2 regions of the Rhizobium sophoriradicis genome follow, and region 1 is predicted to be linked to the other one. Evidence: riboswitches for the same ligand, from Rfam matches in the RefSeq annotation. Region 1 holds a riboswitch; the other holds the start of a gene.
What was found. Region 1 has a riboswitch for cobalamin ahead of nrdH (glutaredoxin-like protein NrdH). Riboswitches for the same ligand answer to the same signal wherever they lie in the genome.
Positions count from the first base shown of each region.

Region 2: it holds a riboswitch for cobalamin, as region 1 does, so the genes downstream of both, bluB (5,6-dimethylbenzimidazole synthase) here and nrdH (glutaredoxin-like protein NrdH) in region 1, are expected to answer to the same signal.

Region 1 is NZ_CP104152.1:3,694,459-3,701,888, reverse strand. Features, by position in the region: gene N2597_RS18150 (helix-turn-helix domain-containing protein) at 167-1,126, opposite strand; gene N2597_RS18145 (TIGR03862 family flavoprotein) at 1,226-2,434, opposite strand; gene N2597_RS18140 (MerR family transcriptional regulator) at 2,503-2,925, opposite strand; gene N2597_RS18135 (heavy metal translocating P-type ATPase) at 2,997-5,240, shown strand; cobalamin riboswitch at 5,673-5,898, shown strand; gene nrdH (glutaredoxin-like protein NrdH) at 6,162-6,383, shown strand; partial or broken gene nrdI (class Ib ribonucleoside-diphosphate reductase assembly flavoprotein NrdI) at 6,396-6,792, shown strand; gene nrdE (class 1b ribonucleoside-diphosphate reductase subunit alpha) at 6,771-7,430, shown strand, end outside.
Region 2 is NZ_CP104152.1:2,083,388-2,090,817, reverse strand. Features, by position in the region: gene N2597_RS10480 (3-deoxy-7-phosphoheptulonate synthase) at 1-850, opposite strand, end outside; cobalamin riboswitch at 1,222-1,407, shown strand; gene bluB (5,6-dimethylbenzimidazole synthase) at 1,450-2,139, shown strand; gene N2597_RS10470 (DUF2865 domain-containing protein) at 2,143-3,240, opposite strand; gene N2597_RS10465 (demethoxyubiquinone hydroxylase family protein) at 3,343-3,999, opposite strand; partial or broken gene N2597_RS10460 (ribonuclease H family protein) at 4,170-4,704, shown strand; gene N2597_RS10455 (NADP-dependent malic enzyme) at 4,734-7,046, opposite strand.

The sequences.
Region 1 (7,430 bases):
GTCATCCTCCCTTGATGATCCAGGTTCCCAAGCGAACCCGTGGGAGGAAAATGTGCGGGTTCCGGCGAAGGGAACAGGGCGGCTCTTCGATACCGCAGTGCACAGTGTCGCAAACTTGCGACAGGATCCAGTCACGATTACCGTCGCGGCGGAACCCTTAAGCCGATCAGTGGAGGTCGAGCTTCTTCATCTTCCTGTGCAGGGTGGCGCGGCTGATGCCGAGCGCGACCGCCGCCTGCGAGACGTTGCCGCCGGCGCGCGACAGCGCCCGCAGCAATGCCGCCTTCTCCGCCTCGACGATCTCATCTTCCTGGGAGACGCCGGCCTCATGCAGGGCATCGGCGGCCGGAATGCCGGCGGCAATCCGCCTGTCGTCCAACTGCAGCGCGATGCGGGCGGCGCGCGTCGCGCCGAGCACGAGGTCGTGCCGGTCGACGGCCAGCAGGGCGGCGGCCGAATTGACGCCGGCCGGCACCATCAGGAAACGGGCGCTGGGAAAGGCCGCGCGGAAGAGGTTGAGCTCGATGCGCATCGCCGAATCGCGCACGGTCTGCGTCAGGATCGCCAGCGTCATTTCATTGACGTCTTCACGGCAGGTGGAGATGTCGAGGGCCGCGGCCAGCCGGCCACGATGGTCGCGGATCGGCGCCGTCGTGCAGCTGAGGCTGGTATTTGCGCAGAAGAAATGCTGATCGCGAAAGATGGCGACGGCCCGCTCGTCGGCAAGCGCGGTGCCGATACCGTTGGTGCCGATGCTCGCCTCCGTCCAGATCGAGCCGGTCCAGAGGCCGAGTTCGCGGAATTCCTTGTCGTCGCCGGCAGCACCCCGGCGCTCCAGAGCGATGCCGTTCTTGTCGGTGAGAAGCAGGCAGCAGCCCGCCTTGCCAACGCTGGTAAAGAGACGATCGAGCTCTTCCGTGGCACTGGCGATCAGTTGCCCGGACTGCTCGCGGGCACGCCGGAATTCCTCATCGGTCAGGCGGATCGGCGCACGTTCATCCTCGGGGGCGAGCTGGTGCATGGTCATGCATCGCCGCCAGGAGGCGACAACGGGAGAGCTGGCAGCGGCCGAATCGCGCTGGGCAGAGCTGTAGACATGCTCGGCGTGTGCTGAGTGTTCGTGCATCGGCTCCTCCCACGGAACGTCAGAATAGTCTGATGGAAAAGCGGCCGGTTTGCAAATGGCCGGCATTGGCGATCGCCTAGACCTTTGGCTATGGCGATTTCAGCGCCGCAACCAGGCATCGATGCCGCGTGCGGCGGCGCGGCCGGTCGCCAGGCAGGCGGTGAGGAGATAACCGCCGGTCGGCGCTTCCCAGTCGAGCATCTCGCCGGCGACGAAAGTGCCCGGCAGCGCCTTCAACATGAAGTTTTCGTCGATGCCGCTCCAGCGGATGCCGCCGGCCGAGGAGATGGCCTCGGCGATCGGCCTCGTTTCGAGGACCGGCACCGGCAGGGCCTTGATCAGGCCGGCGAGACGTCCCGGATCGCTTCGGTCACGCTCGGAAGCGAGTTCACGCAGCAACGCCACCTTGGCGCCGTTGAAGCCGGCGCCCTTGCGCAGCCGGTTTGAAAAGCTCGATTTGGCGTCCTGCCGCGTGAGGTCGCGGGTCAGCCTTTCAACCGTCCGGCCCGGGCCGAGGTCGAGCGTCAGGGCAGCGCTGCCGCGGTTCAGCAGTTGGTCGCGAAGGCTTGCCGCATGGGCATAGACTAGGCTGCCCTCGATGCCGTTTGCGGTGATGACGAATTCGCCGGGTAAGGTGCCGGCATCGGAGGTGCCGGTGACCGATTTCACCGGTTCGCCGGCGAAACGCTCGCGGAAGCTTTCGCTCCAGCCGACGACGAAGCCACAATTGGCGGGCCGGAAGGCGTCGATCTCGACGCCCTTCTCCGATAACCACGGCAGCCAGCGTGCATCGGAACCGAGGCGCGGCCAGCTAGCGCCGCCGAGCGCCAGCAGGGCGGCATCGCAATGAACGATGCTGGGCCCTTCCGGCGTTTCGAAAACATAGCCCTCTTCGGCAAAACCGACCCAGCGGTGGCGGGGGCGCAGCGTAGCGCCCTGCGCCTCCAGCCGCTTGAGCCAGGCGCGCAGCAAGGGAGAGGCTTTCATCACCTCAGGGAAAACCCGGCCGGACGAGCCGACGAAAGTCTCGGTTCCGAGCCCTGCTGCCCAATCTCTGATATCGCCAGGGGTAAAGGCATCGAGAGCGGGGCGCAGTCGGGCAGAGGCGGCGCCGAAGCGTGTGCCGAAACGGGCATAATCCTCGGAATGGGTGATGTTCAGCCCCGACTTGCCGGCCAGCAGAAACTTGCGGGCGAAGGTCGGCATGGCGTCGTAGACCGTTACCGCATGGCCGGAGAGCGAAAGCAGTTCGGCGGCTGCCAGGCCCGCCGGGCCACCGCCGATGATCGCAATTCGCTTCTGGTCCATGGATATCTTCGCCCGATTCTGTCTGCCCGCAGTTTTGGCGCGGGCATCGATTGCCCGCAAGGGCGGGATCAGTGATGCGAATGCGTGCACTGACCGTGATCGGCGAGAACCTCGATAACGCGGCATTGATCGACACGGCCGTGGCCGCAGCCTTCCACCATGATTTCGAGTTCGGCCTTCAGCGCCATCAGGCTGCGGATGCGCTGTTCGACCTCGACGAGGCGAGCCTTGGCGATGGCGTCGGCCGAGGCGCAGGATTGGTGCGGATCATCCTGCAGGGTGAGCAGCGTGCGGATCGCCTCGATCTCGAAGCCGAGTTCGCGGGCATGGCGGATGAAGGTGAGGCGGCTGATATCGGCGGGTTCGAAGGAGCGCTGGTTGCCTTCGCTGCGGCTCGGGGCCGCGAGCAGGCCGATGCTCTCGTAATAACGCACCGTCGGCACTTTGACTCCGCTCCGGCGAGCGGCTTCGCCGATCGTGATCTTTTTCATGATCTTCCTCTTGCACCTCTAGTCGCTAGAGGATGTAGGAGAGGTGCTTCTGTTTGACAAGGAAGCGGATCATGGCTGAGACGAGCGAGACACGATACCGGGTCGGCGGCATGGATTGCGCCGCCTGTGCGACGAAGATCGACACGGCGGTCAGGCGCGTGGCGGGTGTCGCCGATGTGTCCGTCTCGGTGGTGGCGGGCACGATGACCGTCCGGCATGACGGCAGCAGCGACCTCAGGGCGATCGAGAAGAGGGTGACGGGGCTCGGTTATTCGCTCTCTCCCTTTGCCGGAAGCTTCGCGCCGGCGCAAAACCACGGATCGCACGATCATCACGGCCATGATCACGCGGGGCACGACCATGGTGATCACGACCACGAAGGTCATGATCACGATCATGGCAATGCCGATAAGGCAATCAAGGGCCTGCACGGGCACGACCATGGGCCGATGGCCGGCCCATGGTGGCAGAGCCGGAAGGGCCGGCTGACGATCCTCTCGGGTGTGGCGCTCGTCGCGGCCTATGCCGTCGGTCATCTGGTGCCTGCGATTGCATCCTATGTCTTCATCATTGCCATGCTGGTCGGGCTGGTGCCGATCGCGCGGCGCGCCGTCATGGCGGCTATGGCCGGTACGCCGTTTTCGATCGAGATGCTGATGACGATCGCCGCTGTCGGCGCCGTCATTATCAATGCGGGAGAGGAAGCGGCGACGGTCGTGTTCCTGTTCCTCGTCGGCGAGCTGCTGGAGGGCGTGGCGGCGGGCAAGGCGCGCCAAAGCATCCAATCGCTGACGGCACTGGTGCCGAAGAATGCGCTGCTCGAAGAAAATGGTGCAACGCGGGAGGTGCCGGCGGAGAGCCTTGCCGTCGGTGCGATCATCATGGTGCGACCCGGCGACCGCATCTCGGCGGATGGCGTCATCGTATCGGGCGAGAGTGCGATCGATGAGGCGCCGGTGACGGGCGAGAGCACGCCGGTGCGCAAGGGTGTCGATGCCGCGGTTTTTGCCGGAACAGTGAATGGCGATGCAGTGCTCCGGGTTCGCGTCACCGCAGCCGCGGCCGACAACACCATCGCCCGCGTCGTCAAGCTGGTGGAGGAAGCGCAGGAATCGAAGGCGCCGACGGAACGCTTCATCGACCGGTTCTCTCGTTATTACACGCCCGGCGTGGTGGTGGTTGCAGCATTGGTCGCGGTGGTTCCGCCGAGCTTCCTTTCCGGCGCGTGGGGCGAATGGGTCTACAAGGGCCTTGCCATCCTGCTGATCGGCTGCCCCTGCGCACTCGTCATCTCGACGCCGGCGGCGATCGCCGCCTCGCTTTCCGCGGGCGCACGGCGCGGGCTGTTGATGAAGGGCGGCGCGATACTGGAGAGCCTCGGCCAGGTGACCATGGTCGCCTTCGACAAAACAGGCACGTTGACGGAAGGCAAGCCTCAGGTGACCGATATCGTTTCCTTCGGACTGAGCGAGGCGCAGGTCTTGTCGCGCGCGGCGGTGCTGGAACAGGGCTCCAGCCATCCCTTGGCGCTGGCGATCCTCAACCGTGCTCGGGCGGACGGCGTTCCCGTGCCGCCGGCCTTCGAGCTGGAAGCGCTGCCGGGCAAGGGCGTTAGTGGCAAGGTGGGCGGTGAGAGGCTCGATCTACTGTCTCCGTCCGCGGCCCGCGAGCGCGGGGCGCTCGATGGAGATCAGGATGCGCGTATCATCGCGTTGAACGACGAAGGCAAGAGCGTATCGGTGCTGCTCGTCAATGGCGTTGCGGTCGGCCTGATCGCCATGCGCGATGAGCCGCGCGAGGATGCCGAAGCCGGGCTTTCCGCGCTCAAATCGGCCGGTGTCAAGGCGATGATGCTGACGGGCGACAACAAGCGGACGGCGGCAGCCGTTGCCGGCATGCTCGGCATCGACTGGCGCGGCGAGATGATGCCTGAGGATAAGCAGCGGGTCGTCGGCGAATTGAAGCGTCAGGGCTTCATCGTCGCCAAGGTCGGCGACGGCATCAACGACGCTCCGGCGCTGGCCGCCGCCGATATCGGCATCGCCATGGGAGGCGGCACCGATGTGGCGCTGGAGACGGCCGATGCCGCCGTGCTTCACGGTCGCGTTGGCGACGTGGCGCGGATGATTAAACTGTCCAAACGAACCATGCGCAATATCTTAGAGAATATCACCATCGCGCTCGGGCTGAAGGCGGTGTTTCTGGTGACGACGATCATGGGGATCACCGGCCTCTGGCCGGCGATTCTCGCCGATACCGGCGCCACCGTGCTGGTGACGATCAATGCGCTCAGGCTGCTTCGGGTAAGGGGATAATGACGATTTGGGCCTGACCGGGAATCGCAAATCGCAGGGAGCGGCTACAGGCCGACTCTCAGGCCGCTGACAAAGGACGCACGAGCAGTAAAAGATTGTCGCCTTAAGAGATCGCCGCCCGCCCCTCATCCGGCTGCCGCCACCTTCTACCCGCAGGTGGGGCGAAGGGAGATAGTCGCGACCTCTCCGTCCCTCTCACGGCTCTCACAAGGCACGTCCCCTCTCCCCCGTTTACGGGGAGAGGGTTAGGGTGAGGGGCACACATCGATCCGAATCGGACAGCACAAGGCCGAGGATGACGCAGGGAAGAGGCTCCGGCAGCCTGTTTTCTTTAAGCCTTCGTTATCCATGTTCTTCACAGGAACGCAGTGATTTCAAACCTGCCGTAAGGCGATGTACAAACCATCCGTTGACGTTATTTTGGATTCGCGTACTATATCTAGTGTTCAGAGGTTCCTTCGATTCGTCAAGATCGCGGGCTAAGACGGGAATACGGTGCGTTTCGCCATGATGGTGCGACAAATCCGGAGCTGCCCCCGCAACTGTAAGCGGCGAGCAACTGTTCGATTTCAGGTCACTGAGGCATGATGCCTCGGGAAGGCTGGGCAGGATGCTTTGACCCGCAAGCCAGGAGACCTGCCTCGAACGAAACGTCCACCGGCGGGGTGTCCGGAAGGTCGCGTTGCATGACTGCGGATCTATCCGCATCGCGTTTCGCAGGCCGAACCTCCGCATCAGCCACTTCGGGGTGAAGTCATGTCAGTATCGCAGTTCAGGCCGCCACCCGCGCTACGCAGACGGCTGATCTCGCCCGGCGGCTGAGCAGGTTCATCGCTCAAACCATCCGAGAATGTTTCGACGGATATCGAAAGATTTCCGATCGATATCGCGCGTCTCGATCGCATCGTCACGAGGAACATCATGACCATTACCGTCTACAGCAAACCGGCCTGCGTCCAATGCACCGCCACCTACCGCGCCCTCGACCGTCTGGGTGTCGATTACGACATCGTCGATATCTCTGAGGATGCCGAAGCGCTCGATCGCGTCCGCAGCCTCGGCTACATGCAGGCGCCCGTCGTTATCGCCGGCGAGCGGCATTGGGCGGGCTTCCGCCCCGACATGATCAGCGCGCTCTCCTGATCGGGAAAAGCGATGGGACTGATCGTCTACTATTCCAGCCGATCCGAAAATACCCATCGCTTCGTCGCCAAGCTCGGACTGCGCGCGGCGCGCATTCCGGCAGGTGGCGTTCCATATCCGCGAACCCTTCGTGCTTGTTGTGCCGACCTATAGCGGCGACGGCGGCAAGGGGGCCGTTCCCAAGCAGGTGATCCGTTTTTTGAACGATGCGGAAAACCGAGGACATCTCCGCGGGGTGATTGCCGCGGGCAACAGCAATTTCGGCGAGACATACGGGCTCGCCGGCGACGTGATCTCGCAGAAATGCCGGGTGCCTTACCTCTACAGATTCGAGCTCTTGGGCACCGAAGACGACGTCGCCAACGTCAAACACGGGATGGAACGATTTTGGATACGGGAACAACTCTGACGCGGGATGCGGGCGCAAAGCCGCATCTTACTTTGAAGGCAGCAGAAGCGCTCGACTACCACGCGCTGAATGCGATGCTGAACCTCTATGATGACGAGGGGAAGATCCAGCTCGACAAGGACCGTTTGGCGGCCAAGCAGTATTTCCTGCAGCATGTGAACCAGAACACGGTGTTCTTTCACAATCTCAGGGAAAAGCTCGATTATCTCGTGACCGAGGGCTATTACGAGCAGGAGGTGCTCGACCAGTACTCCTTCAATTTCGTACGCGACCTGTTTGACCAGGCCTATGCCCGAAAATTCCGTTTCCCGACCTTCCTCGGCGCCTTCAAATATTACACCAGCTATACGCTGAAGACCTTCGACGGAAAGCGCTATCTCGAGCGCTACGAGGACCGCATCTGCATGGTGGCGCTGACGCTCGCGCGCGGCGACGAGGGGCTTGCCCGCGATATGGTCGACGAGATCATTTCCGGCCGTTTCCAACCGGCGACCCCGACCTTCCTCAATGCCGGCAAGAAGCAGCGCGGCGAACTAGTTTCCTGCTTCCTGCTGCGGGTCGAGGACAATATGGAATCGATCGGCCGGTCGATCAATTCGGCGCTGCAATTGTCGAAGCGCGGCGGCGGCGTGGCGCTG
Region 2 (7,430 bases), 1.6 Mb from region 1:
CCTTGACCACATGCGGCTGGTTCATCGGGTCCTTGTTGCTGTTGGCATGGCTGGCATCGATAAGGATGCGCGGGAGAACACCGAGCTTGACGGCTTCGCCGACGACAGCTTGAACATCGGCCGCTTCATAGTTCGGCCGCCTGCCGCCGCGCAGGATGATGTGGCAGTCCTCGTTGCCCTTTGTTGAGGCAATGGCAGCCTGCCCGTCCTTGGTGACGGCGGGGAAGTGATGCGGCTGCGAGGCGGCGAGGATGGCATCGAGCGCGACGCGTGCGCCGCCATCCGTGCCGTTCTTGAAGCCGATCGGGCAGGAGAGGCCGGAGGCGAGCTGGCGATGGATCTGGCTTTCGGTCGTGCGGGCGCCGATCGCCCCCCAGCTGACGAGGTCGGTAATGTATTGCGGCGTGATCGTCTCGAGGAATTCGACACCGGCGGGCAGGCCCATCGCATTGATGTCGAGCAGCAGGCGCCGGGCAATCCGAAGCCCTTCCTCGATGCGGTAGCTGCCATCGAGATGCGGGTCGTTCATCAGACCCTTCCAGCCGACCGTGGTGCGGGGCTTTTCGAAATAGACGCGCATGACGATTTCGAGATCACCGGAGTAGCGCTGCCTCTGTCGCACCAACCGCTCGGCATATTCGCGGGCGGCGGCAGGATCGTGGATAGAGCAGGGGCCGATGACGACGATCAGGCGGTCGTCCTTTCCCTCCAGAATCTTATGGATCGCATTGCGGTTACTGGTCACCGTCTCGCTGACGTCAGCGGTTCGGGGAATTTCCGCGAGGATATCGGCGGGTTTGGTCAGTGGGGTGATTTCGAGGATACGCAGATCGTCGATGGTATCGGACACGGTGTGGCTCCTGTTTGGTCATACCGTGCGGAAACAAAAAAGCCGCCAGGTAGACTAGCGGCTGTTCGGGTTGTCGTCGCGTCGACTTCAGTTACGCATGGACCCGCATCCGCTGGGAGCAGCGGTACCAATAAAATCGCGAGGCGTAGACGGAAGTGATCGACATGCGGCGTGTTTAGCGTGGCGGCCTCCCGTTGTCACGCAGAATCTGGCGGCCTGAAAGAGGGCTCCGGCGTGCAGCAATCCGTCTTCTGGCGGCAAGTTTCTTCAATGCATTTGCAAGCGTGGTCGTGACCAGCTGCTGGCTGTGCACTGGCCCGTCAGCGGGCAAATCGCTGTGCTGCCGGCGCTTGCCCGCGAAGTGCTTTCCTGAAATAGATGCTTCGTCAGGTGCCCGCTTTCGCGCGGGAGAATCGGGAATCCGGTGGAAGACCGGAACGTGCCCAACGCTGTAAGGCCGACGCCTGCCGCTTCATCATGCCACTGGCTTTTGCCGGGAAGGCTGCGGCAGACGGATGACGCCGAGTCAGAAGACCGGCCTGGCAAGATAGACCCAACCCGCGCGGACGGCGGGCGGTTGCGTTGTTGGGGATTTGACGATGCGACCCTTTGATGAGGATGCCATGTCGGCGGCACCCGGTTTTTCTCTGGCCGAACGCGAGGCCGTGTATCACGCGATCATGACGCGACGCGACGTGCGCAGCCAGTTCCTGCCCGATCCCTTGCCGGACGATGTCGTGGCGCGGCTCTTGACGGCCGCCCATCACGCCCCCTCCGTCGGCTTCATGCAGCCGTGGAACTTCATCCTGGTGAAGAGCGAAGCCGTGCGGGCGCGCATCCGGGACGCTTTTGCACAGGCCAACGAAGAGGCGGCACTGATGTTTGACGGCGAGCGGCGGCAGGCGTACCGCTCTCTCAAGCTCGAAGGCATCGTCGAGGCGCCGCTCGGCATATGCGTTACCTGCGATCCCACGCGCAGCGGCAGCGTCGTGCTGGGCCGCACGCACAATCCGCGGATGGATAGCTATTCGACGGTGTGCGCCATCCAGAACCTCTGGCTTGCGGCGCGCGCCGAAGGAATCGGCATCGGCTGGGTCAGCATCTTTCGCGAAGGCGAGCTGAAAACCATTCTCGGCATACCCGATCATATAGAGGTGGTCGCCTGGCTCTGCGCAGGCTTCGTTGACCGGCTGTATGACGAGCCGGAGCTTTCCGTCAAAGGCTGGCGCCAGCGCCTACCGCTCGAGGAGCTCGTCTTCCACGATGGCTGGGGACGGAGCGAGCCGTAGCGGTCACTGCTGTTGCGGCTGCGGGCCAGGTGTTGCCGGGTTGGCAAGATCGATCGAACCCTGGTCGCCTGCGAGGAATTGCGGGCCAACCTGCCGGACCTTGTTTTGCGCAGGGTCATAGGGACGCTCCGGGACTGACGGCCGGGGTGCCGTTGGCGCAGCCGCGGTATCTTTCGCCGGCGGATTGGTGCGGATCGTCGTGATCGAGCTCTGCTGCTGCGGTTCGCTCAGGGCCTGCTTGCCGCGCATCTCTTCGTAATAGGCGGCGAGATTGCAGGCGCAGGCATTTTTCTCGCCGGGCGCGCGGTTCTTATAGGCGAAGGCGTTCTGCATAGCGCTGTAGGGTGTGCCGGTTGCCACCGAAATCATGTTCGCGGCTTCCGTGCTCCTTACGTCGCGATAGAAAAGCTCGGTCTCGATGCCGGGGCACATCTTGGCGCAGGTCTCAGCATCGCGGCCGAAATCGACCGAAATGGCGTTCGAGCTGATCGGGAAGAAGCCGCCGTCGCAGCTGCGCACGCAGATGGTGCTGACCGGCGACATCATCTCGGCCCGCGGCAGGTCATAACGCGGATCGAACTCTTCACCGCCGCCGAGCGGAATGAAGGTATCGCCGCGCATCGCCTGTTCCTCGATGCTCGGGGCAGGATCGTTGGCGCTGCGATCGGACGGGGCGTAGAAATTCTCGCTGTTGCAGCCATTGCGCTCAAGAGCTGCCATCAGTTCGCGGCGCCCGCCGTCATCACCGCCCTGACTGCGCAGTTCGGCGCGACGATCCTGGAGATAGCGGATATTGTCGATCATCCGGGCTTCGGCCTGCGAGAGCTCGTCGCAATAATCGGCATTCTCGCCGCCGATCACCACCATGCTGCCCGAGGTGCAACCGTAGCTGCGCAGGTCGTTGCGGACCTTGCGCAGCTCGAGGTTCTGCTCGGCGATGGCACCAGCAAACTGGCGCGCTTCCAGACCATTGCCGTTGCCGATCGATCGCGGCAGGTCGGCGAGGCGACCGCGCAGGTCGTCGCAGATGGCGCTCGTCTGCGCGGCGACGGGCGTCGCGAAGGCAACGAGAAGCACAAAAGACAGGTTTCGGCGTTTCACGGCGTCGTCCCGGAATGAGCAAACGGTTGGTGGTCGAATGCGACGTCACTTCGCCGCGCGTTTCCTCTTAGCGTGTTTCTCTTAATAAGCTCAGAGAAATTCTTAGCGTATTTTCGCGATCTTATCCAGCAGAGGCCGGCGATTCCACGCGTCGCGCCAGACGTCGCTCGCGGACAGATCCGGTCGCGGACTGTCAGATCTGCTTCGAGCGCGCCATTTCGAGAGCCAGATCATCAAATCGGTGAGTGCGGCGATGACGGGCAGGAGCAGTGTGTGGCTCATTCCGCGTGCGGTCTGGTTTTTCTCGGCCTCCCTGAGATGAGCCAATTCTTCCTCTTGAATGGAGGCAATAAGGCCATGAAGCTCGGGGTCTCCGGCCGCCAGAAAGGCCAGTTGATCCTCAAGGTGACGGTGAACAGTGCTTTCAACCGCCTCGGTACAGATCCAGACCATGTTACGTCCACCGAGGGCAGTCAGGAAACCCAGCAGGTAACCGCCGAGGCTCCAGAATGCCATGACGCGGCATGGCCTGGCCTTCCTGGACGGCATCGCGTCGCGAAACAGGCGGCAATGCTTGATCTCGTCATCTCGCATATCGCGGAGTGCAGGAACGATGTCGGGAAACAGCCTACGGGCCATCCAGATCTGTGCGCCATAAATGCGTATTGCGCCGAATTCGCCAGCATGATTGACCTTGAGAATACGACGTACGGTTACGGTTCGATCGCGCTTACCGGCGTTGCTCAACGGATTGTCCATGATCCACGCTGCCCCATAGTTCCCCCCTCGGCAATAGGCACCACTGCCGCTACTATCGTCAAATGGTCGACACAATCGACGGGGTGCATTCCGCGTCAAGCGGCGCGCAGACCGTCGCGATAGGCGCTGGTCTGGGCGGCGAGCGTAGCAAAGGCGGGAGCGAGGCGAGAATGATAGGCATCTTTAACGAACTTAGCTTGCCTGGAGCAACCGGCCGGATGCGCGAAGCTCAACACGGCCTTCACATCTTCGTAGACGGTTGTTACGAACCCGGTTCCCAACACGGCGGCTGGGCATTTGTCACCTATCGCGATGCAGTGGAGATCGCCTCCGGATTCGGTGGCGTCCAGGAGTCGGCCAATAATTCGATGGAATTGACCGCCGTCCTGAAGGCCGCAATCTGGATCAATAGCGAAGCAGCCGGCGAAGCTGCGACCATCTGGTCCGATTCCGTCTATGCCGTCAAAGGCTGCAACAGCCGGCGACATATCTGGGAAAAACAACGGCTGGAAGAAAAGCAGCCCGAATGGAAATGCTCGAAGGCGAACGATCGACAATGCGGAACTGTGGAAGGCAGTCGATCTTCAGCTATCCCAGAACGCCCTGGTGACCGGTACCTGGTGCAAAGGCCATTCCGGCATTGTCGGCAACGAACGCGCCGATGCGCTCGCGGACGAAGGGCGCCTGTCGATCCGGGCTGTGTGATATTTCTCGCCGGGTTGCGAGCAGCCGGCTTATGCCGGCTGCGATGCCTCGACGACGGCCAATGCCGCCATGTTGACGACGCCGCGGGAGGTGACGGAGGGCGCGAGGATATGGGCGGGCATGGCGGCGCCGAGCAGGATCGGGCCGACATGCAGTCCATCCGTCATCGATTTGACCACGCCGAGCGTGATGTTGGCGGCGTCGAGGTTCGGGAAGACCAGCAGGTTTGCCTCGTCGTGCAGCGTCGTGTGCGGCATGACGCGCTTGCGAAGGGCTTCGGTGATGGCGCTTTCACCGTGCATTTCGCCATCGACCTCGAGATCGGGCGCGGCGTCGCGCACGAGCTGCAGGGCATTGCGCATCTTGGTGGCGCTTTCGGATTCGCGCGAGCCGAAGTTGGAATGCGAGACGAGGGCGGCGCGCGGGGTGATGCCGAAACGGCGGATTTCCTCGGCCGCCATCACCGTCGCCTCGGCGATCTCTTCGGCGCTCGGATTGAAGGTGACGTAGGTGTCGGTGAAGAAGGTGGCGCCGCGCTGCGAGATCATCAGGCTGAGCGCGGAGAAATCGCGCACGTCCTTGCGCTTGCCGATGATCTGGCGCACATCGCGCAGATGCTTTTCATAGCGGCCTTCGAGGCCGCAGATCAGCGCATCGGCTTCGCCGCGCCTCAGCGCCAGCGCGCCGATGACTGTCGTGTTGGTGCGCACGATGGTGCGGGCGGCTTCCGGGATGACGCCGCGGCGGCCGACGAGCGAAAAGTAGAGATCGACATATTCGCGGAAGCGCGGGTCGTCTTCTGGATTGATGACCTCGAAATCCTGCAGCGGGCGAATGCGCAGGCCGTAGCGCTTGAGGCGCGTTTCGATGACCTGCGGACGGCCGATGAGGATCGGTTTGGCCAGGCCTTCCTCAAGTAGCACCTGGGCGGCGCGCAGCACGCGCTCGTCTTCGCCTTCGGAGAAGATGACACGCTTGCGCTCGGCAGCCTTGGCTGCGGTGAAGATCGGCTTCATGACGAAGCCGGAGCGGAAGACGAAGCGGTTCAGCTGATCGAAATAGGCGTCGAAATCCTGGATCGGGCGGCGGGCGACACCGCTCTGTTCGGCGGCCTTGGCGACGGCCGGCGCGATGCGCAGGATGAGGCGCGGATCGAAGGGCGAGGGGATCAGATAATCCGGGCCGAAGACCGGGGTCTCGCCGGAATAGGCGCGGGCGGCGACATCGGACGGCTCTTCGCGGGCAAGCGCTGCAATGGCACGCACGGCCGCCATCTTCATTTCCTCGTTGATCGTCTCGGCGCCGCAATCGAGCGCGCCACGGAAGATATAGGGGAAGCAGAGGACGTTATTGACCTGGTTGGCGAAATCCGAGCGGCCGGTGCAGATCATCGCATCCGGACGGGCGGCGCGGGCGAGATCCGGCATGATCTCCGGCGTCGGATTGGCAAGCGCCATGATCAGCGGCATGTCGGCCATCTGCGCCAGCAGCTCGGGCTTCAGCACGCCGGCGGCCGACAGGCCGAGGAAGACGTCGGCGCCGCCGATGTTTTCAGCCAGTGTACGCGTGTCGCTCTTCTGGGCGTAGACGGCCTTCCACTCATCCATCAGCTCGGTGCGGCCCTCATAGACGAGGCCTTCGAGGTCATGGACCCAGATGTTTTCGCGCTTGGCACCGAGGGTTACCAGCAGGTTGAGACAGGCAAGCGCGGCGGCACCCGCGCCGGATGCGACGATCTTGACGTTCTCGATCGCCTTGCCGGCAAGTTCGAGCCCGTTCAGGATCGCGGCGGCGACGATGATCGCCGTGCCGTGCTGGTCGTCGTGGAAGACCGGGATCTTCATCTTCTCGCGCAGGCGCCGCTCGACCTCGAAACATTCCGGCGCCTTGATGTCTTCGAGATTGATGCCGCCGAAGGTCGGCTCCAGCGAGCTGACGGTCGAGACCATCTGCTCGACGCTTGCGGCGTCGATTTCAATATCGAAGACGTCGATGCCGGCGAATTTCTTGAAGAGCACGGCCTTGCCCTCCATGACTGGCTTCGAAGCCAGCGGGCCGATATTGCCGAGGCCGAGCACGGCGGTGCCGTTGGAGATGACGGCGACGAGATTGGCGCGGGACGTGTAGTCGGCCGCCGTTTCAGGGTTGTCGCGGATGGCAAGGCAGGGGGCGGCGACCCCCGGCGAATAGGCGAGCGCCAGGTCGCGCTGGTTTCCGAGCGGCTTGGTCGCCTGGATCTCCAGCTTGCCGGGGCGGGGATAGCGGTGGAAGAAGAGCGCCTGCTCGTCGAGATCGCCGCTCGTCAGGTTCTTGTCCGTCTTGGATTTATCCTGGTGATCCATTGCCGCCTCCGTGCACGTCTTTTTCTGGAGTTCCCTCCATACATCAATCGGATACCGGCGACAGTATGGAAATCGGGGATGGACGAAGTTTTCGTCGAGAGGGTGTGCCGTGGATACCCCCTCTGCCCTGCCGGGCATCTCCCCCACAAGGAGGGAGATCGGCAGGAGGCTGGATCATCGTTCCCTCTCTACGCATCGGCATATTCGTGCGGTAATTGTTTGAGCAAGCCATCGCGCCCATCCAATCTCCCCACCTGTCGGGGAGATGCCCGGTAGGGCAGAGGGGGGTATCCACGGCACACCTAAAACGTTCTTTTGCGTGGAGCCCCATTCGCGGCGGTGGCAAAGAGCTAATCCTTTTGGAAAACTTGTTTGGCGACCACT